DNA from 4 places in the Desulfosporosinus youngiae DSM 17734 genome. Region 2 is predicted to be linked to each of the others. Evidence: riboswitches for the same ligand, from Rfam matches in the RefSeq annotation. Region 2 holds a riboswitch; each other region holds the start of a gene.
What was found. Region 2 has a riboswitch for cobalamin ahead of DESYODRAFT_RS08580 (nucleotide-binding protein). Riboswitches for the same ligand answer to the same signal wherever they lie in the genome.
Positions count from the first base shown of each region.

Region 1: another riboswitch for cobalamin. It lies ahead of DESYODRAFT_RS20980 (energy-coupling factor ABC transporter permease); the one in region 2 lies ahead of DESYODRAFT_RS08580 (nucleotide-binding protein).
Region 3: another riboswitch for cobalamin. It lies ahead of DESYODRAFT_RS09180 (ABC transporter substrate-binding protein); the one in region 2 lies ahead of DESYODRAFT_RS08580 (nucleotide-binding protein).
Region 4: another riboswitch for cobalamin. It lies ahead of DESYODRAFT_RS13200 (zinc-dependent dehydrogenase); the one in region 2 lies ahead of DESYODRAFT_RS08580 (nucleotide-binding protein).

Region 1 is NZ_CM001441.1:4,543,509-4,548,963, reverse strand. It holds gene DESYODRAFT_RS20985 (ribonuclease J) at 1-1,507, shown strand, start outside; cobalamin riboswitch at 1,571-1,752, shown strand; gene DESYODRAFT_RS20980 (energy-coupling factor ABC transporter permease) at 2,100-2,888, shown strand; gene DESYODRAFT_RS20975 (energy-coupling factor ABC transporter substrate-binding protein) at 2,885-3,175, shown strand; gene DESYODRAFT_RS20970 (energy-coupling factor ABC transporter ATP-binding protein) at 3,370-4,224, shown strand; gene DESYODRAFT_RS20965 (precorrin-6A/cobalt-precorrin-6A reductase) at 4,237-4,974, shown strand; gene DESYODRAFT_RS20960 (LysR family transcriptional regulator) at 5,051-5,455, opposite strand, start outside.
Region 2 is NZ_CM001441.1:1,823,887-1,829,341, reverse strand. It holds gene DESYODRAFT_RS08590 (ABC transporter substrate-binding protein) at 1-495, opposite strand, end outside; gene DESYODRAFT_RS08585 (nitrogenase component 1) at 492-2,231, opposite strand; gene DESYODRAFT_RS08580 (nucleotide-binding protein) at 2,228-3,088, opposite strand; cobalamin riboswitch at 3,289-3,423, opposite strand; gene DESYODRAFT_RS08575 (hypothetical protein) at 3,569-4,054, opposite strand; gene DESYODRAFT_RS08570 (hypothetical protein) at 4,201-4,518, opposite strand; gene DESYODRAFT_RS08565 (ABC transporter ATP-binding protein) at 4,778-5,455, shown strand, end outside.
Region 3 is NZ_CM001441.1:1,963,520-1,968,974, reverse strand. It holds gene DESYODRAFT_RS09190 (ABC transporter permease) at 1-121, opposite strand, end outside; gene DESYODRAFT_RS09185 (ABC transporter permease) at 115-1,092, opposite strand; gene DESYODRAFT_RS09180 (ABC transporter substrate-binding protein) at 1,205-2,848, opposite strand; cobalamin riboswitch at 3,132-3,321, opposite strand; gene DESYODRAFT_RS09175 (hypothetical protein) at 3,373-3,735, opposite strand; gene DESYODRAFT_RS09170 (RNA-guided endonuclease TnpB family protein) at 4,419-5,455, opposite strand, start outside.
Region 4 is NZ_CM001441.1:2,854,857-2,860,311, forward strand. It holds gene DESYODRAFT_RS13180 (AraC family transcriptional regulator) at 1-26, shown strand, start outside; gene DESYODRAFT_RS13185 (DUF6144 family protein) at 153-701, shown strand; gene DESYODRAFT_RS29550 (hypothetical protein) at 1,084-1,215, shown strand; gene DESYODRAFT_RS13190 (hypothetical protein) at 1,278-2,024, shown strand; gene DESYODRAFT_RS13195 (Rpn family recombination-promoting nuclease/putative transposase) at 2,051-2,689, shown strand; cobalamin riboswitch at 2,732-2,908, shown strand; gene DESYODRAFT_RS13200 (zinc-dependent dehydrogenase) at 2,997-4,031, shown strand; gene trpD (anthranilate phosphoribosyltransferase) at 4,045-5,163, shown strand; gene DESYODRAFT_RS13210 (hypothetical protein) at 5,214-5,420, shown strand.

The sequences.
Region 1 (5,455 bases), 2.7 Mb from region 2:
GGATTACACTTACTTAATTGAACACAAGGAAATGCTTTTAGGCATATTGCTCACTCATGGACATGAAGATCATATCGGTGCATTGCCATATTTGCTGAGAGATGTGGATGTGCCCGTTTTTGGAACTCGTTTGACTTTGGGTATCATACAATCCAAGATGAAAGAAAATAACTTACCCAATATCCAAGCAACCGTTGTACAGCCACGGGATGTCATTAAGCTCGGAGTTTTTCGCATTGAATTTATTCGTGTCAACCATAGTATACCGGATTCGGTATCAATCGCTATCCATTCCCCTCTAGGCACGATTGTTGTGACAGGGGACTTTAAATTAGATCATACGCCTGTTTCAGGAGAAATACTAGACATTCATAAGTTCTCTGAACTAGGAGATAAAGGAGTCTTGTGTTTACTTTCAGACAGTACAAATGTAGAAAGAGCGGGATTTACGCCTTCAGAGAGTCATGTTGGAGAAATGATTGATGAAGCGTTTCGTAACGCTAAGGATCGTGTCATTCTCGCTAGTTTTGCTTCAAACGTCTACCGGCTCCAGCAGGCTATCACTGCGGCTGTAAATACAAACCGTAAAGTTGCGGTTGTAGGACGGAGTATGGTGAACATAGTAGGGATTGCCGAGGAATTAGGATATCTGGATATTCCCGAGGGAACCTTAATGGATATCGATGAAATAATCGGCTTACCAGGAAATCAAATCTGTATTTTAACGACAGGAAGTCAGGGTGAACCAATGTCTGCCTTGACTAGAATGGCGAACCACGACCATCGGCATGTAGCGATTCAGCCGGGAGACACTGTGATTATTTCCGCCAGCCCCATCCCGGGTAATGAAAAATCTGTAGCAAAAACGGTGGATCAATTATTCAAGCTGGGTGCCAATGTGATTTATGAATCAGCGGAAGGAATGCACGTATCCGGACATGCGAGCCAAGAAGAGCAAAAGTTAATGCTAAGTATGGTCCGTCCACAGTATTTTATGCCGGTCCATGGGGAGTACCGTATGTTGATTAAACATGCGCAATTAGCAGAGCAGCTTGGTATCCCCAGAGAGAATATTTTTATCACTGAAAATGGTGGGGTCGTTGAGTTTACACGACATGGTGCCGCTTTAGGCAGCAAGGTTATGGCCGGCAAGGTCTTGATCGATGGCTTAGGGATCGGGGATGTCGGGAATATTGTGCTGCGGGATCGTAAGCAACTCTCCCAAGACGGAATTTTAATTGTTGTTATGACAATAAGCCGTGCGAGCGGGGCGATTGTGGCAGGGCCGGACGTAGTCACGCGGGGGTTTGTTTATGTTCGTGAGTCGGAGACCATGCTAGATGAGGCTAAACAAAAAATCAAGCAGACCATGGCTCGTTGCCGAGAGAATCGTATTACGGAATGGGCTGTCTTAAAAAACCAGATCCGTGAGGTTTTAAGTAAGCACTTTTACGAAAAAACCCGCCGCAGGCCTGTGATCTTACCGATTATTCAAGAGGTTGAATAGTTGCTAAATTGGGAAAACTTGTGCTTGACTAGGAAGAACATTCATGTTAAGTTTATAAAAAGTAAATACTTCGAGCCAGTAATTTTTCTGTGTAAGAAAAATTCGACAGGGAAGCCGGTGTGAATCCGGCGCGGTCCCGCCACTGTAAATGGGGAGCTTATTGCCATATCCACTGAGGAAACTTGGGAAGGAGGCAATGGGCGAAGAACCTAAGCCAGGAGACCTGACTGCTCGTCTGCTTTAACTCACGATGGATGGGTGGCAGGGTTTTTGTCGATTAAGCCCTCCATATCGTGGAGGGCTTTAACTGTTTATAACATAAATAGTGGTTTCCTGAGGGAAACCGACCTGCGGGTAGATGTCTTGTTCAAGCGGGATCTGCTTCAAAATGCGAGTGCGACTTGAAAGTGGAAAAGACCGTATAGTTCGAGGCAACCAGTACATTACTGTCTAAAGACAGTAATGTACTGGTTGCCTCGTTATTTTTAGAAAGGAGAGGTGGAAAAGAGTATAGTGGCAGGTAAAGCTTATCTGGGCAGTTTGCTAAATTCTTAATTTTTATTGGTGTCTAACATAAAAAGGAGTTGTTGATATGAAAGGTCTTCCTAAGATAAAAAATATCGGTTTACTGATGATCTATGTTATGGCTGTATACATCTTCTTCCCGGATAACGCTTATGGTATGCATATCATGGAGGGATTCTTACCGTTTAACTGGGCCGCCTTCTGGTGGATCGCTATGATACCTTTTGTTATTGCAGGAGTACGCTCCATTAAAAAAACACTGGCACTCCATCCGAATTTGAAGATGCTGCTTGGGATGGCAGGGGCATTTGCTTTTGTTCTATCCGCTTTAAAGATTCCGTCAGTTACCGGCAGCTGCTCTCACCCTACAGGTGTCGGCTTAGGCGCCATTCTATTTGGACCTGCGGCTATGACCGTTTTAGGAATGATAGTCTTAATCTTCCAGGCTCTTTTGCTGGCCCATGGGGGAATAACGACCTTAGGAGCAAACACCTTTTCAATGGGAATAGTAGGCCCTTTTGTCTCATATGGTGTTTACAAAGGCCTGAAAAAACTGGGGGCACCCCAATGGCTCTCGATCTTTACGGCAGCAAGCTTAGGAAATTTAATGACCTACGTAACAACCTCCATTCAGTTAGGTCTTGCGTTTCCGGCGGCTTCAGGTGGAGTGAGTGCCGCTATCCTTAAATTCATGGGCATTTTTGCAGTCACTCAGGTTCCTTTAGCGATTAGCGAAGGTCTGCTTACGGTAATGGTGTTTAATATTCTCATGGTTTATAGCCAAAAGGACTTGCAGGTTTTAACCGCATTTACAGGCAAGGCCGTATCTTCCATTAAACGGGGGGTTAAAGCATGAAACTCTTTACCAAGAACATGATAATTCTATTATTTGTAGTCTTATTAGCAGTCGTCCCTCTTTTTGTAGCAAAGGATGCAGAATTTGGCGGTGCCGATGGTGAGGCATCAGAAGCGATCACGGAGCTTAACGCTGACTATACCCCTTGGTTTGAATCATTTTGGGAACCGCCCAGCGGTGAAATTGAATCCTTATTGTTTGCTTTGCAGGCTGCGATCGGGAGTGGATTTGTCTTTTATTATATTGGGCTGTCAAAGGGTAAACATAGTTTGAGTAAGAGGGATTAAACGCTCACCCTTCGGAAAAAACTTTATTGCAATTGTGACTATGATTATAGGTATTATTCTATGTCAGAACGGTGTTCTACGGAGAAATCAAGGTGCCCGACCCCGAAATACCCCGTTGATCTTATAAATTATCTTGTTATAATAATAATCGGGATTCCCCTGATCGTTTTAAATTTGCTTTGGAGGTAATGCGTTTGTCTAAGTGCATACTAGAAGTAGTTAATTTAGAGTATTCCTATCCAGACGGTACAAATGCTTTACGCAAAGTTAATTTACCGATTATAAAGGGTGAAAAGTTAGCTATTTTGGGTTCAAACGGGGCGGGAAAATCCACCTTATTTATGCAATTGAACGGAACATATCGTCCGGATTCAGGGTGTATTAAATATCGGGGAGAGGAGATTTCCTACAAAAACAAAGCGTTAATAGAATTACGCAAAAACGTAGGAATAGTCTTCCAAGATCCTGATAGTCAATTATTTTCCGCCAGTGTTTATCAGGACATCTCCTTTGGTCCGCTCAATCTCGGACTTTCAGAAGAAAAAGTCATTGAGAGAGTTGAACGGGCTCTGGTAGATACAGAGACTAAAGACCTTCAGGATAAGCCTACGCATTTATTAAGCTATGGGCAGAAAAAACGTGTTTCGATTGCGGGGGTTCTGGCTATGGAGCCGGAAGTCATTATTTTTGATGAACCAACCGCCGGAATGGACCCTCGTCACTCACAAGAGTTCATGCAGCTTTTGGATAAGTTAAGTGATCAAGGCAAGACTATGATTCTATCGACTCATGATGTCGATCTGGCATATAGCTGGGCAGATAGGTTAGTCATTATGTACCGTGGGGAGATCATTGCTCAAGGATTACCCGGCGAATTATTTTTGCAGCCGGAAATTGTGCAGCGTGCCGATTTGACAATTCCCTGGCTGATTGAGACACATATTGAGTTGGTCAAAAAAGGATGGCTGCTTCCTTCGGCCCCTTTGCCGAAATCAAAAGAGGATCTGTTTAAAACTATTGCGATTAAAAGCGGTCAGCAAACAGCATAGAGTGAGGTAGCCATGATTTTACTTTTAGGAGAAACGGCCGCGGCACGTGAGATTAGTGAATATCTCAATAGCAGAAGGTATGAGCTGACACGGATGCAAACCTGGAGTGAAAAGGCTTCGCTGCATTTACCCTCATTGGTCATTGATGCCAGTCCTCCTTCCAGCAGTGTGAAGTTTGCCCATCTGCGCCAATGGTGTGAAGAGCAGGATATTCCTTATCTTCGCTTAGAAAGACCTGAGACAATCGTTCCTGTCAGCCCCTTAATATATTCAGTGAATAATTGGGAGGAAGCACTGATCCAATTGGAAGACCGCGTAGGTACTTTGTATCAAGAAAAAGGACGGCTGGTAACAGTTTTTGTTACGACCGGAAGTCACCAATTGGAAAGCATCGTCCGAAGTCCTTTTGCTCGATTGGCCCGTATCGTTGTCAGGGTTCTGCCGGAGGGCCGTTTGGTTCAGAAATGCCAGAATATGGGTATATCGCCTAGGAATATCATTGCTATGCAAGGACAATTTTCTAAAGAGGTCAATAAAGTATCTCTTAAATTCTATGGAGCAGATATTCTTTTGACCCGTGATAGCGGGTCCGCCGGCGGAACTGATACGAAAGTCTCGGCTGCCTTAGAGTTGGGGATAGAGATTATTTTCATTAAAAGAAACAACCCGCATACAGGGTTGACGGTGTATAGTGTCCATGAATTGTTTGATTGGGTAGATGCTAATATTCCTGCTCCAAAATGCACATAACTACTAAAAAAGACATGCCCCTAACATAGTTAGCAGGGGCATGTCTTTTTTAGTGCCTGAAAACAAGCTGGTTTTCCTAACTGATTACGGAGGGATTATGATCCATAAGCGAAGAGATAAAGTCAGGTGAAAGCAAATTTTCTGTAAAAATGCCCATGGCTTTGGTCATTTCACTATTCTTGGGCCTTATTATTGAAAATGTACGAATTAGTTTTTTGCCTTTTATTCGGATGGCCGTTAATTCTTTTGCTTTTAATTCCTTTCGTACAATCCAGCCAGAGACAAGTGCAATTCCCAAACCAGCAATAACCGCTTGCTTTACAGCCTGACTGCTGCCAAAGATATGAGATTTTTTTACATTGACTTTCCAATCCTTGATCAGCTTATCACTGAAATCACGAGTCCCGGAACCAGTCTCTCTGAGAATCCACACCCGGTCTTGAAGATGATCCGCAGTGACGATGGGAAGTCTTGCCAAAGC
Region 2 (5,455 bases):
GTCCTGCAGCTCCTGGACATTCCCGTTCTTTACCATCACAGGGACAATCCCCACTTCTTTAAGCTTTTCGGCTTCCGCCGTTTGATATTCCCAGATGATAACAGCCTGTACCTGCCGGTTGAGCAATTCTTCAATATTAATCGAGAAATCGCTGCCGATGCTCTTGTCATCCAGTGTGGCGTAATTCTTATCCAGCTTGGCAAAGAAGCTGCCTGAATAGGCTTTCAGCGCACTGGGGTTGATGGAGACAAGCCGTTGGGAACCCCCATCGACGGCACTCACCACGGAAGACCAGGGCAGAGGCGTCACTGCGATTCGGGAAATGTCCGGCGGAACCTCTACCACATTGCCTGCGGCATCCGTAACAGTACGGACAGCGGGCTGTTCCGGCCCGGATGCCTGATCAGCCTGCCGGCCTCCGGCGGCACCACAGCCTGTAAGCAATAGGGACAACACCAATATGGAAGCTAGTAAACCGGTAAAGAATCGTTTCATCGTTTTTTCTCCTTCCTCTCTTTTCCCAATTTAGATGCAAAATACTGATAACCTTCTTCCCCGATTAAATCTATCGAGGACCTAGCATAAAGGTTGCCGCTCAGGGCGGGGTAGGGTACAGAAATGAACAAGGGCCGTGCTCCCCAGCTCTGAGCCAGTCTTTCATAAAGGGGGTCGGCAATCAAAATATCCGCACTGCACACCAGCCCTTTGATCTCCTCCGGGTTTTGGAAATGCACAATGGGTTGACCAAACTGATCCTCTTCAAAACCCCTGGCCCGGCCCCCCAAACCATAAACAGCTACCCTGCTGCCGGCATAGGCAAAGTCTTCAAATAAGCATTGCTGAATTCCTAAACCGGTGAGAGGTTCGCTGATGATTAAAATGCGGGGAACATCCCCGTAAGCTTCGGAAACCTCGTAAGCTTCGGAAACCTCGGAAGCCTCGGAAGCCTCAGAAGCTCCTGGGGCGGCTGCCGCCTGTTCTCCCCCCATGATCCTGGCGGGAGCTTTCCCCTCTTCAGATATTAATTCCAATAACCGGTTCATCCCCCTGCGACCAATGGGCAAATGGGTAAACCATGACGTTCCAAAGGTTTCTTTCAGCCATCCTGCCAGGGCTTCCCCAGTGGATGAAACACACCAGCATAAGGAAGCTGCTGCCGCCTGCCGCACGGATTCTATGCCGCCGTCCCCTAAAAAGAAAACCGAAAAACCCAATTCCTCAATCTTGTCAACGGCCCCTTGCAGATGGCTCCGGGATACAGGCTCCATGGCCGAGCAGCCTGCCAGCAGAATCTGCCTGCTCTCCCGCTTGCGGGAATCGAGGAAGGTCTTACCCAGGATCAACAGAGCCCTTTCCATCCCCACAGCATAAGTCTCAAACCCGTTGCAGGGGAAGCACAAAAAAGGATACTCAGGACTGGAAAGCTCTTGCTTAAGCCACTCAAAGTCACAGCCCGTAATGTAGGGCACGGGCGTGCTTACCAAGGCGCGCCCTATTCGCCCCTGCTCGGGGGGCGATTCCCGCATCAGCTCCACCAGCTTCCCCTCGGAGCCCAGTACGGCGTGAATATCATTATAGCTTGTGTAAGAAAAACAAGGCGGTCGCTCGCTGGGTTCATCCATCTGTAAGCCGGTTCTGCATCCGCCGGGTGTATAGAGAATCAGTTCGCAATTCCAATCCTGGAGCATACTGACAACCCCGGCAAAATCCCCTGCGAGGGGAGGCAGGAAAAAGGCTTTTTCCCCATGAAGATGACTCAGCTCACCTGCCGGGCCGGGCATCTCATCTTCAAGCTCCTGATATAAGATCTGAAGCCGTTTGACAGCGGGCATTTTTCGTTTTTCTAAAGGGCCGCGGCAAAAGATCTTTACCGGGATACCCGCCGGATTCTCCAGCCCTGCCAGAAGCTCCTCAAAATCCACCAGCATGAGAATATCAGCACAAGTCCCATACACCAAAATCCCTCTGACAGTCTGTTCCCCCAGTACCCGGTCCAGGCGCTCCCGGACTTTCGTCCGGAAATTCCCCAGGGCATATTCCCGGGTTGTAAGGCAGCACAGATGCAATTGCTCCAAAGCCTGTAAGCGCATGGCCAGGAAATACAAATGGCGCAGACAGGCTGCCGGTCCAATGGCGACCACCGCCACATCGGAACGTTTGAATAAAGTGGCGGAGGCCGTCCCCTCATCCGTCTCCTGAGTACAGGCACAGAGGGCAAGGGTTGTTTTCATTCCTTCACCTCCTCATCCTGCAGCAGCTTGAGAATGCCGGCTCCCACTGCATCCATGTCCTGGGGACAGAGTGGCGTCGGCACAGATGCTTGCCCAGACTCCGCCATTTGCCGCCCCAGCTCTAAAAACACCTGGGCAGCAGTGCCGCCGGGGAAGGCCTTCAGCACCGTTTGGCGCTGAAGCTCCGCCAGACGAATTTCCGGAGATTGTCCCATAGCCGCTATGTAAGGGGAATTGGTTTTTCGGCAAAACTCCTGGACCACTGCCCTTTCCTTGGCACTGCCTAGGCGGTTGTGCAGTATACCTCCCAGCAGAGGCTTCTCCCTATTCGAATAGCGCTTTACGCTTTTGAGAATATTATTGGCCGCATAAAGGGACATAAAATCGGCTGAAGTCACGATATAAACCGTATCCACATGCTTTTTGCGCATGGGTACGGAAAAGCCCCCGCACACAACATCTCCCAGCACATCATACAGGATGATATCCCAGTCCTGGTCATACACACCCAGACGGGTCAGCTCTTCCAGTGTAGTGGAAATGCCAAGGCCGGCGCAGCCGATTCCAGCTTCCGGCCCTCCTGATTCCACACAAGAAACCCCAAAATCACCGGTATGGAGAAGATCTTGTATTCCTATCTTTTCCGAACCCTCCAATGTTTCCAGAACAGAAGGAATGGTTTCACGAGTCAGATTACGGGTGGAATCCGCCTTAGGGTCACAGCCAATCAATAGCACTTTCAAGCCGCTGCTTGCCAAAGCGGCTGCTAAATTTGAGGCAATAGTTGATTTACCTATTCCGCCTTTACCATAGAGGGCGATTCTTCGACAAATATGTGAAATAGTATTGACCCCCATTTCTTAGAACCCGGCTTGCCGGGTCCTTATATTTCATGCCGCACAAAAGGCGAAGCCGCTGGCTGACTTATGCTTCCTGACAGTATAAAAAGAACCCGCTTGTCCTCGAAAGGTCAAACAGGTTCTCCCAATTGTTATACAACAAATAAAAGCTCACCCAATGACACGTCAGGCAACACTATAAATCAAAACCTGTTTAAGTATCCTGGCTTAGATTCATAGCCTTGCAGACGACTTCCCGGATCGTAATCCAGTGTCACAATTGTTAAAAAACAATCTCTGCTGCAAGCTCCTCATCACAGTGGCGGCACCGCATCGGAATTACACCGATTTCCATAAAGCAGATTCTAAATTCTATATACAATTATTTTTCCTAATTGTAGCATAGCCTACTATACAACACAATCTGACAACCTTCTGTATTTTAGATTGGCAGCCATCGATCATTTCGATAGCAGGAAGTCAGCATCCCCTAAAATGTCATCCTTCCTCATTTAAGCCCTCTTTGGGGATGGAATGGTTGTGGTAGATGCGATTAGGCCAAATAATGTTTTTTGAGTCTTTAAATAAAGGACTGAATTCAATATTTTTTAATCTATTTAACTCGAATTCGAATGTTGTCCATATTTCTTCACAGAATATAATGTCGAAGGTATCATAATCTTCGTATTCAATTTTTTTATATCCATTATTTAAGAGTAGGCTTTCGATTTCTCCTTTAGTTTTATTTATTAGTTTTTTCTTAAACATTTTCACATCAGGATTATGCACTTCTATAGAATATAGTTTTAAGTCTTCCTCTTTATCAAATTTAGTTTTTATTAATTTATCATAAAAGTAGTAAACAATTCCCTTGTCTTTTTCTGTCTCACTAGTTTTGTCAGGTTTTCCTAAAATATCCTCAACTTCTTTTTGTGACATTCCAAATACTAAACAATCTAACCCAATTCCAATCTTAATTTCCATAACGTTACCTCCAATGTGTCTCACCTTTACTCTTCTTTTGATCATCTTTAAAGATACAAACGATACCGTACTAGCCTTCGGCTTTAATCATTTCACCACCAACAATCATAAGCGGTCACAGCAAAATTGTTTTTCTATAATTTTCTTTATATATAATCTAACAGTTTTGCTTTGCCAATTATTCTTGAAGCATTTTGAATATCTAAATTCATTCCTATCTTAATAACAGATTGAATAGCTTCATAAGCTTCATTTTCTATTGTAGGAAATTTTACGGATACAACATACATATTTTCATATATATACTTCTCATATACACAATCACTTTCTACCATTCCAGAAAACAATAACCCCTCACCGAAATTAAATGCTGGTCTTAGAGTAATATTTGTACGTATTCCATCGTTTATCGAAAAACTTCCATTTGGACGAAAAAATATTATCTCTGCCCTAATTATTAGCATAGTTTCTTTCACCTCATTAGATAATCGATGAAACTTGTCGTTTCGCGAAGGTACCTGGAACCCATGCGGAACGACAAAAAATGACAACTCATTAGCAGGTTCCGGCGAGTAGTATCTTCTTAATGAGCGAAAGATACCATGAATTGTATTATAATGAGTTGGGATGTGTATAATCATATTGTTTTGTTGGAATCATGAAAGGCAGGGAAGATCTTTTTCTGCTATGCTGTGGGTACCTGAATAAGGAAGGAAGATTGCCTTGATCGACGTACATAATATGACCAAAAACTATGGCAAGTTAAAGGCTAACGATAACATCAATCTTTCGGTGTCGGCCGGGGAGCTTGCCGTTCTTCTGGGTCCCAACGGCGCGGGGAAATCCACATTAATAAAATCCGTATGCGGGCTGCTGCGGTATAAGGGTTCCATCACTATCGAAGGGCATGAAAATCATACGGTGGAAGCGAAGCGGCTCTTGGGGTATGTGCCGGAATTCCCCGTACTCTACCCGATGCTGACGGTGGGCGAACACTTGGAGTTTATTGCCAAGGCGTACCGGCTGGAAAGCTGGGAGGAAAGAGCGCAGGAACTGCTCCGCCGTTTTGAACTGGATGATAAGAAGCTGAAGTTGGGCAAAGAGCTTTCCAAGGGAATGCAGCAAAAGGTCAGTGTCTGCTGTGCGCTTTTGCCGGAACCCAAGGCCGTTATTTTTGATGAACCGCTGGTCGGGCTTGATCCTCATGGCATTCGTGAGCTGAAAAACCTGATTGCCCGGCTTCGGGACAGCGGCTGCGCCCTGATTGTGAGCACCCATATGATTGAAAGCATGGAAGACAATTGGGACGTGACCTATATTATGGTCAAGGGCAAAATAGAGCGGGTGGTCCGCCGTGGGGATATAGCAGGTCAAAGCCTGGAGGATGTCTATTTTGCAATC
Region 3 (5,455 bases), 140 kb from region 2:
TAAGGATAAAACCGATCAGGCAGACGGAAAAGCCAATCATCCAAAGGATCTTTTTGCGGGCATTGCCTGTTTTTCCTGTGTCAAGAAGAACATCCTCTTTCCTTCCTAATTGCTCTAGCATCTTATATCCCCCCTTTTAATCCGCGGGTCGACAATGGTATTTAAGATGTCCGCAATAAAATTGCCAACAAACACAAACACGGAAGCAATTAAAATAATTCCCAGCAGCAGAGGAAGATCTCCTTTTAAGCCGGCGGTGGTCAGGGTGCTGCCCAATCCCGGGTAAGCAAATACCTGCTCCGCCAAAACGGAACCGCCGAATAATTCACTGAAATAAGCAAACTGAATGGAAATAGCCGGGATAATGGAGTTGCGGAAACCATGGTTTTTAAAAATTTCCCAGGTTGTTTCTCCTCGTGCTCTGGCAAAGGTAACGTATTCCGTATTGAGGATATCGATCATTTTTTCCCTGGTATGCATGGCGATATTGGCAACGCCTAAAAGGCTTAAAGTCAAGGCAGGGAGAATGAAATGGCGGAGGCGGTCCGCCCAGGTAACGTCGGCATCCACTAAGCCAATGGGTTTTGTCAAGCCGATTGGAAACATTTCCAACCAGACTGCAAAAACCAGCAGTAAAATTAAAGCCAGCAAAAAGGTGGGAATAGAAACCAGAACATAACTGTACCATTTAATGAAACGGTCCAGCAGCTTGCCCCGTTTGATGGCGGCCACCGCTCCCAGTATATAACCGAAAACACCGGACAGCAGCCATGCTGTGCCCATGAGGGCGAAGGAGGTCATAGCCCTGCTTTTAATAATGTCCATAACGGGGACTCTATACAGCTTGGACATGCCAAAATCGCCGTGCAGCAAAGCACCTGCCCAGGAAAAATATTGTTCCACAGGAGATTTGTCAACCCCCCAGTATTCCTTCAGTTTTTCCAGTTGTTCCTGTGACATCGAAGTATCACTTACCGCATAGGCATTAACAGGGTCAATAGGAGACAAATGGATTAACCAAAATGTCAGGATGGATAAGCCCAACATCAGCGTAATCATGCGCAGAAAGCGCATGAGGATTTTTTGAGACATGAACACGGCACCTCCTGTTGTCGATAGGGATCCTGTTCAAACAGGTGCGTTCAAAACGCCAATGCTTTGGTCAAGCGTTTTAGACGCACCTGTTCTGATCGGGTATCCAGTGTTATTCCTTGCTGGACCACTCAGTGATATTGCCAAACAGCCCAAATTCATAGCCATGGGTATGCATGAGCTGGTTGCCGATATCCACCTTATCATTCACCAGGTACAAATGGTCGACCCGGGCCAGCCAAACGATGGGAACGTCACCAAGGGGGCTGAAACCGGTTTTCCCATCCCATTGGGCCAGCTTCCAATACTTATTGGCTTCTTCCTGGGTAGAGGCATGCATGGCTTTGTCCAGATAATCGTCCACCGCAGGATTTATATAGTGAGTCAAATTATTATAACCGTGATTAAATACCTTCGAAGAATACATGGTATACAATTGATGGGGATGAAGCCGGCCTCCCCCCCACAAGCAAGCATTGGCCTTGCCCTGAACAAATATTTCATCCCAGGTGGCGCCGGTGATATTGATCTTGATCCCCAGGCCAAGGGCTTGATCGGCAACAGCCAAGGCGATGTCGCCGCGCAGCTGGTCACTGGAAGGAAAATACAAAGCAAATTCCGCTTTCAGCCCATCCTTCTCGACAATGCCATCTCCGTTGGTATCCACCCATCCGGCCTCTGCCAGCAATTGTTTAGCATCTTCAACCCGGCCGTCCTCAATGACCGTTTTTTCATTAAACCAGGGTGTGCCGTCAACAATAGAGTAGGCGGCTTTTCCGTATCCGTTCATGGTGATATCAATAATTCCCTGACGGCTTAACCCGATGTTCAGCGCCTGACGGATGGCCAGGTAAGAGGTAATGTCATGGCCGACTTTGACTTCGTTGCTGTTAATGTACCCGGTTTCGCCGCTGGGCAGAACCGGAAGGGTAACGCCTCTGGAATCAACGCTCTCCAGAACATGTAAGGTCATTCCTTGGAGGGTCTGTCCCGCAAATTTAGGGGGAATGTAACAAATATCAACTTGTCCGGCCTTCGCCGCTGCAAAAGCGGCATCTTCCCCCAGCAGCAGGAAGGTGAGTTTCTTAAATTGGGGCTCGTCACCGTACCAATAGGGATTATAGTCCATAATGATCTGTTCGCCATTATCATACTGCGTTACCTGATAGGGTCCGGAGCCAATTGGATTTTTTGAATAGTTGTCATCGTAACTATGTTTGGGCACAATGCCGATTTCAGAAAGCTGGCTGACAAATGTGGAACGCGCTTCTTTCAAGGTGAAAATAATGGTGTCACTACCGTTAATCTCAATTTTATCGACAAAGGAAAGGTCAAAGGCGATTCCGTCCTCCTTCAGCATTTCATAGGTAAACAGGACATCCTCTATAGTAACCGGGTCACCGTTGGAAAATTTCGCATCATTGCGGATTTTAAAGGTCCAGGTATATCCGTCTTTACTCGTCTCAAAGGATTTGGCAAGATCGCCGACAAAGGTTAAGTCCTTCGTGGGCTTAAGCAGCGAACTGTGGGTTAGCCGGATTTGCCCGATGGCACCCCATGTCTTTTTAGGATCGAACATCCCATAATCGGCCATTCCCACAGCCAGGACCAGTTCGTCCTTCTTCCCTTCCTCCGGCGCCTTTGCAGTCGTCGGGGAGGGACCGCACCCGGGCAGACCAGCCAAAAGAACGACAACCAGAAGAATCAGCAGGGGGGCGAACCGCTTCCGAAGCAAATATAACTTGGGCTTGTTCATCTTTTCGACCTCCATAAAAATTGTTTAAGTACTTACCTGCACCTTTGCCGATGATCGGGTAAACTCCTATTCCTCCCGGCAATTTAGGTCTGCTCAAGTAAGTTAGCTGCCTCTAACTATAAAAACCTCTTGTCCAATTTCAATTTCTTTCAGCTAATCTTTAGAATTCTTCAGAATCATTAAAAAACAAAAAACCCTTTTCCAAACGGAAAGGGGTTCTATCCTGTGTTTAATAATAGTGTTCTGAACACACTATCCACCTCCCTAACATCCCGTAGGTTATCTCGAATCTGGGACATGAGCAGGTCTCCTGGCTTAAGTTCCTCATTAACTCCCGTCTTCCCGGATATAGCTTTCCAGTGACATTATGGTGAGTTAACTTCCTTCTACAGTGGCGGGCACCGCGTCAGCTTCGACTGACTTCCCTTAAGATTTTTCCTATGAAAAATCGCACTCATCCCCATATGAAATTATAGATATAATAAGAAATTTCTTGTCCAATTTCAATCTATTTTGGCGAATCTTTAGAATTCTTCAGAATTACCTTCTTCAGAATCCCTAAACCTAAAACAAAGCCCATTCCTTTGAACCTGATTATGATTAGTGATACTATAAATCAAACTAACGGGAACTACTCCTTTCAATTCCTGATACAGAGACTTCGTTTTTTCCCCATCCTTAAAACTAAGATAAATATCTTCTTGGCTCTCCCGTTCAATCCATAAGGTAGGCGATGCTCCAGATTTAACAAAAAGCAAAACCTTCCCAAGATCAGGAGAATCAAAGTGGCCTTTCAGGGATTCACTAAATCCTCCATAGCCATTGGTCCGGCGGCCGGCCCCCAGGTCTACCACACTTTTCCCGATCAAGGATATAGAAGAAATCAATATACGTACGCCATGAATCCGAAAAACTAAAAAAGAAATACAAACCACTTAGTATAAAGCTTAATACAGAGGAGGTTTTTTAGCACGATTGCCACAAAAAAGCGGATGCGGTAAATTTCATAAGTAAGGGAAATACGAGAGCTACATAGTCGAAGAAGGTGGTGAACGTCGAACTTGCATAAAGCAAATTCGTTGTATTCGGTGTCATAGAGCCTACTCGGCGAGCAGTTGCCGCAGCTTTTCAGTCCGTTAGGTGGGGGCTATTTGACGCTCACTTCCCAAGCGTAATTTCCTACTTTATAATTCCCTAAAAAATAATCATTCCCCGAGACGATGCGCCCATCTTCCAAGACTGCACTCTCTTGATTGTCTTCTATTACCCTTAAACAATTTACCAAGTTGCATACACCAATAATTGCACCTGTCGGCAGATTTTTGGGGGTTAATCCGTATCTGTCGAGCAAATCCTGGACGGTCTTATGGCTACAAAATTGACGATCTATCTTTTTACTTGTATGAATCGCCAATGAACCGCGGTAGTTCGTTTTCCACGTCCTTGATTCATAGTGTGCCTCAGTGAACTACACACCACCTAAGAGGTGGGTGCTTCCTGCTCAACCTAGCTATTGCTAGGAGTATCAACAGGCTAACCCCGTAATCCCTACGGTTCTTTGGGTGCTATCTTATGCTATCAAGGCAAGTAGTCTCAACCCTTCATCTCTGATATTTTTAGAAGCATTATAGTCTCGATCAACGGTGCATCCACAGGAGGAACAAATCCACTCTTTATCGGAAAGTTCCAACTCCTTGTTAATCCCACCGCAGTAATGACAGGTTTTGGAGGAAGGAAACCATTTATTAACTTTGACTAATAATTTTCCTTCATTCTCTAGCTTGTATTTTAGGAATGTCGTGAACATTCCCCAAGCATTGTCACTGACTGATTTTCCGAAATTCAGACATTGGCTCATTTCTTTCATATTCAAGTCTTCGATCACTATTGCATCATAGCTATCCACTAATTCTCTTGACCTCTTATGGAGGAAATCCTTTCTGCAATTGGCAACCTTTTCATGCACCTTGGCAACTCTGACCCTTTGCTTACGTCGGTTGTTGCTTCCCTTGGTACACTTTGCTAACTTACGTTGCTCTCTTGCAAGTTTCTCAATTGCTTTACGGTAGAATCCTGGATACTCTGCCCTCACACATTGGCTATCTGTATAAAGGTTTTTCATATCAAAGTCTAACCCCAAAACATTTTCCCTTGTTGGAGAGATTGGTTGTACATCTTGAAAATATTCAACCAGGATGCTCACAAAATAGTTGCCAGAGGATGATTTGGATATAGTACAAGACTTAATAATTTGATTGCCGGGTATTTCGCGGTGTTGTTTCAACTTAACAAAACCAAGCTTTGGAAGTTTGATTTGCTTATCTCCAAGCCTAATATTGTTGTTGACGTTATTGGTTGTATAAGAATTCTTATCTCGATGTTTAGCCTTGAACTTTGGAAATCCAATCCGTTTATCTCTAAAGAAGTTGTTGTAGGCAGTTTGCAAATTCATCTGCGCATTTGCCAAGGCTAGGGAATCAACTTCTTTTAGCCAAACAAATTCAGCCTTATATTTAGCAGGAGTCGGTGACTTATACTTCTTCAATTCAGCTTCATTGTCTTTGAATTGCTCGTATAGCTCAATTCGTTCCTCTAACATTTTGTTGT
Region 4 (5,455 bases), 1.0 Mb from region 2:
TGGATTTATGTATCCCGGTTAAATAAATTAGAGCAAGAATTCAGAAGTAATGAAACAGACTTTTCTCTATAATGAGAGCAATCCGGGCACGGAGCTTCTCTTGGAGAAAGGTCTGTTTTATTTTAGCGAAGAAAACGTATGGAGGTATGGAAATGTTTGATGTAAGAAAAATTCAGGAGCAAATCATTTTTGAGGCCGTCAGGAAGCAGAGCGAGGCCGGGACGGCAGCCGAAATTGTATACGGGAAAGATGGAACAGCAAAAGGTGAAACTAATGCCGATTGGGTAAAATCCACGATGTGCCGATTGGAAGACAAATTTGACCAAGAAAGGACAAAACAGATCCGGATGAACTGCCAGTGCGGTTACGGAATGGACGAGAAGCTGGCCCTTTTGAATGAACTGAAAACCGCCGCGTCAAACATGGAAGAATTTGCTGCTTCTGACAAGGCCAAGGCTGCGGGCCTGTTTTGTGAAAACGGCCAACTATTGCTGCAGTTTTTATTTTGCCCCTGCCCCATGCTTGCTGACGTGGACAAATTAAAAACAAAAACCTGGTGCCAGTGTACGACAGGGTACAGTAAAGTCCTTTTTGAAAAAGCCTTTGGGTGCATGGTCGATGTAGAACTATTGAAAAGCATAAAAAGCGGGGACGATATCTGCCTTATGAAAATCATCCCTCATGGCCTTATCTGGAACTAAAGCGGCAAAAATGTGATAATGACCGGAAACGATTTTGTCAAAGGAGTATCCCCTGGCTATCAACTACTGCGCGGAAGCCGGAGCAGGAGAGCTTGTCTCCTCAAATTCGGATTCGAATCCGAATTTGAGGAGACAAGCAGTACTTCTTTTTGGTGTCCCAAAAGGAGACCTATATCACTTATAGTTGTAACTGTTGGCAGTAAAAGCATTTTATTTCTGTTGACTTATTGTTTGAAATTTATACAATTTATAGTGAGTAGTGTATAAATTTCCATTTAGATTTACTGAAAGAGGCAGTAAAGTGATGCTGCCCGAAAGTTAGATTGGAAGCTATCTCTGTCAATGTGACCGGCCTTGAGAAAAGTTCCTGCGTAGAATTGAAATGGCAAATTTTCCTCTTAGAGGAGAAAAGTGCCCTTGGTCGGAAGAGCTGCCGGCTTATGTCAGTGAATTTCTCGAAAAGGCCAAAGAGGAATTGGTGGAAGCCTATGAGGAAAATTTAAGAAAGCGTTAGTTGAGGTTTGGGAAGGAAACAGGCGGTTGCCGCTAAGAGTGGCGGAGGAAGAGGGTGGAAATGTGAAGAAAGTGATATTCCTAAGCATTGTTCTGGCTGTTTTTTTCTTAAGTGGCTGCAATAACAGCAATAATCCAGGTAATCCGGGCAAAGAGGGGAATAAGCCGGGTGAGGATATCAGCTCAGTCATAAATTCCAAAGGGGGACAAAATTCAGCCGAATTTGTACCGGACTGGTTATATCAGTCATTGCTGGCTAAATTTGATTTGGATGCTGAAAATGAGTTGGAGCTGCCAAGAGAAGCTATCACTTTGGCCCAGGTTAATATGAAGAATTCCGCCGGACCCCAAATAGCCGCTTATGTAACCTTGGATCGTGTGGAAGGGTATTTCCTGCTCTATGAGTTCGCTGAAGGCAATTATAAGGAAGTCTATTCCTTGCACCAGCCGGTATACGGGCTGCAGGTCTATGGCGGCTGGGGAGGAAAGCAAATGATTGCCTTTGTTTCGGGTCATGGGGGGACGGGTTATCAGGAAAACTATTTTCATCTTATCAGTTATACTAAGGACGGCTACAAAGAAATCTGGTCCGGATTAGCAGAGAAGATGGAGTTCGTCCAGCTGCCTTATCGCAGAACTGTGGGTTCTCTTAATCTGTCCATGGATAATCAGTTATTGATCTATTCGACAATGAACCATGAATACGCTAAACCGGAGGAGGATATTACCAATCCGGATAGAGTTGCCAAGTCGGTTGAGTTGTATCGTTACGATCCCCAGGCAGAACAATTTGTCGCAAGTTCCAACTGAGTGAGTGACCACCGCTTCGGTGAAGAATGCTATTCCTTTTAATTCAAATATTGCCGACAGAATTTATGCCTGAAAGAACCATGTTCTACTGGTCGAAGATGTACACAGGCCAAATAAAGCCGGGAGATACCTATGCCAAGTTAAAAAAATGTATCACCATTAATATTGTCGATTTCAGATGCACCCCGCTTCAGAAGTTGCACTCCAGCTATCATTTAATTGAGGACGAAGCAGGATACAAGTTGACCGACATATTAGAGGTACACTTTCTGGAGATCATAAAACTGGCAGATAAAGAGATTCCAAGAGGTGAGAATGATAAGGTCATTGAATGGATGGAATTTTTGGATGCCAAATCAAAAGGAGTGATAGAGATGTTGGCTGAAAAGAATAAAGACATTAAAAAAGCTTATGACATTTTGCAGATCATCAGTAAAGATGAAAAGGCAAGAATGCTGTACGAGGCCAGAGAAACCGAGCTGCATGACCAGCTGACGAGGATAGAGTCAGCGAAGAATAAAGGCAAGGCAGAAGGAAAAGCGGAAGGCAAAGCAGAGGGAAAGGTGGAAGTTGCGAAGAAGCTTCTGGATCTGGGTATGGAGGTCTCAATGATAGCTCAAGCAACAGGTATGAAGGAAGAAGAAGTTAAGCGCCTAAAAGATTAACCCCCTTGACGCCATCCATTTTGCGGATATAATAGTAATTATTAAGAATAGATTGTCTTAGGTGCCCTGCTAAAGGGAGAATAGGGAACCGGGTGCAAGTCCCGGACGGGCCCGCCACTGTAAAGGTAAGCCGATGTCAACAACCACTCCGGTTTTGGGGGAAGGGACATAAGGGCGATGAACCTGAGTCAGGAGACCTGCCTGAGATAAGAGAGGCCTTTAACGAGAAAAAGGTTCTGTGAGGATGATGGAAAATCCACGCTATGAGTAGTGTGGATTTTTTTGTTTTTAAAAAAGGAGGATCAAAATGAGAGCGGCTGTACTGGAAGCTATTGAAACGTTGACCCTGACAGAGGTGGATACTCCTCAATGCGGAGAGGGGGAAGTCCTCATCCGGACCCAGGCCTGCGGAATCTGCCGCACGGATCTGAAATGCTTAACTCAGGGGCAAAAAGATTTAAAGGTCCCGCGGATTCTGGGACACGAAATTGCCGGGATTGTGGCTGCCAAGGGTCCGGGTGTCAGTCAGGTCTCCCTGGGGGACAGGGTTCAGGTAGCTCCCGGAATACCCTGCGGTACCTGCAGTTATTGTTTGAGAGGTCAGGATAATCTCTGCGATTCGATGAAGATTATTGGCTTTCATCTGAATGGCGGCTTCGCCGAGTATTTATTAGTTCCGGCCAGGGGGGTTAAAAACGGCGTACTGCAAAGGATACCCGATCATGTTTCCTTTGCAGAAGCTGCCCTCACTGAGCCTTTGGCCTGTTCAGTTAACATGCAAAGCTCTTTAAATGTCTCAGATGAGGACTCGCTGCTTATTATCGGGGCAGGGCCTTTGGGGATTTTAAATGCTAAATTAGCCCGAGCCAATGGTGTCAGGAAAATTATAGTAGCCGAGATTAACGAAAGGAGAATCAAGCAGGCGGAGAAATTGCCTATTGACTGTGTGATCAACGTCAAAGAAAAGGATTTAGTTAAAGAAATCATGGCGCTGACCAAGGGGGCGGGAGTGGATGCGGCAATTCCCTGTTGTCCGGGTCTGGAAGCTTTTAGTCAGGGCCTGAATGCTTTAGCCAAAAGAGGACGCCTGGGCTTTTTCAGTGGTTTAATAGGCAATACAGTCCCAGGCTTTGACTTGAATACTATCCACTACAAAGAGCTGTTGGTTTTGGGAGCTTATGGCTGCTCTTTGTCTCATAACAGAAAAGCCCTGGCGCTGATTGCGGAAGATAAGGTCAGGGTGAAAACTATGATCAGCCGCAAACTTCCTTTAGATGAAGTGGGAAGTGGTTTGGAAATGGTGCGCAGGATGTCTGAAACATCCATCATTGTTGAGTTTTAAGGAGGAAATGCTTATGTGTGCAGAAAAAGCTAAAGAATTCGGGTCCGTCATAACCAGGCTCATTCAGTCCCAAAACATCACCAGGAAGGAAGCCAAAGCCGTGTTTTCAGAAATCCTCCGCAATGAGCCCTCGCCTATGAATCAAGGCGCCTTTCTGGCTGCTCTGGCGGCCAAAGGTGAAACGGCTGAGGAGATTGCGGGAAGCTGGGAGGCTATCTATGAACTGGATACAGTCAAGGTGAATCCTGAAACAGAGCTGCCTTTAGTGGACAATTCCGGTACCGGAATGGACTCATTTAAAACCTTTAATATCAGCACGGCTGCTTCAATTATTGCCGCAGCCAATGGAATCAGAATGGCAAAACACGGCTCCAGGGCTATTACCTCCTATTGCGGCACGATTGACATTCTGGAAGAACTGGGTGTGGATGTGGAATGCCATCCGGAAATAGTCAAAAAAAGCATTGAAAAAGCAGGAATTGGTATTTTTAATGGCATGAGTCCCCAGGTTCATCCCCAGGCTTTAGGCAGAATTCTGGCGCAAATTTCTTTCGGCACGGTCCTTAACATCGCTGCCTCTCTGGCCAACCCGGCCCTGCCCCAATACGGGGTGCGCGGGGTGTATGCCAAAGAAATGCTGGAACCCGTGGCCCGGGTCATGAAGGAGATTGGCTACAAAAAGGCCCTGGTAGTTCATGGAGTGACTGAAGACGGTACCTTAGGCATGGATGAAGCCTCCAATTTGGGAGAAACTTTTATTGCCGAATTAAAAGAAGACGGAAGTATCCTCAAGTACTCCTTTACTCCCGAAGACCTGGGAATCAAGAGAGGTAGGAAAGAAGAGATTGCTTCCCTCAATAACCTGAAAGAAGAAACTATCCGCATGCTGGCCTTGTTAAATGGAAAGGATTGGGGAGCCCGTTCCGATATTGTTTGTTTAAATGCGGCCCTGATAGTTTATCTTATGAACCAAGTCAGCACTATCCGGGAAGGGTTTGAGAAGGCTCAAGAAATTATTGCCGCTGGTAAGGCTATGGAAAAATTACGGGATTGGGTAGCGGCGCAAAATCACAATCCTGAAAAGGGATTAGCCCGATTGGAAAAACTGACCAGGAAGGCTTTGGCCGGTTAAGTTATTTAAATCTTTGCACAGGTAAATCGGAGAAGAGAGGATGAGCCGCTGTGAAACTATATGCCTTAAAATGCCGGGGTCAATATCTAAAGGTCAGCGACAGGGAGGGTTATCAATGGGTAGACCTGGATAAAGCCAGTGTCTTCCCGCCGGAGAAATTCCCGGTCATCGAGGAATACCTTGAAGAAGTGAAAAAGAGGGGGCTGAGGGACGTGCGGATCGTAGAGCTGATAGTTACGGAAAGTGCAGTGGAATGAGGAAAAAATCTCCGGTTCCTTTGGCAAAACAAGGG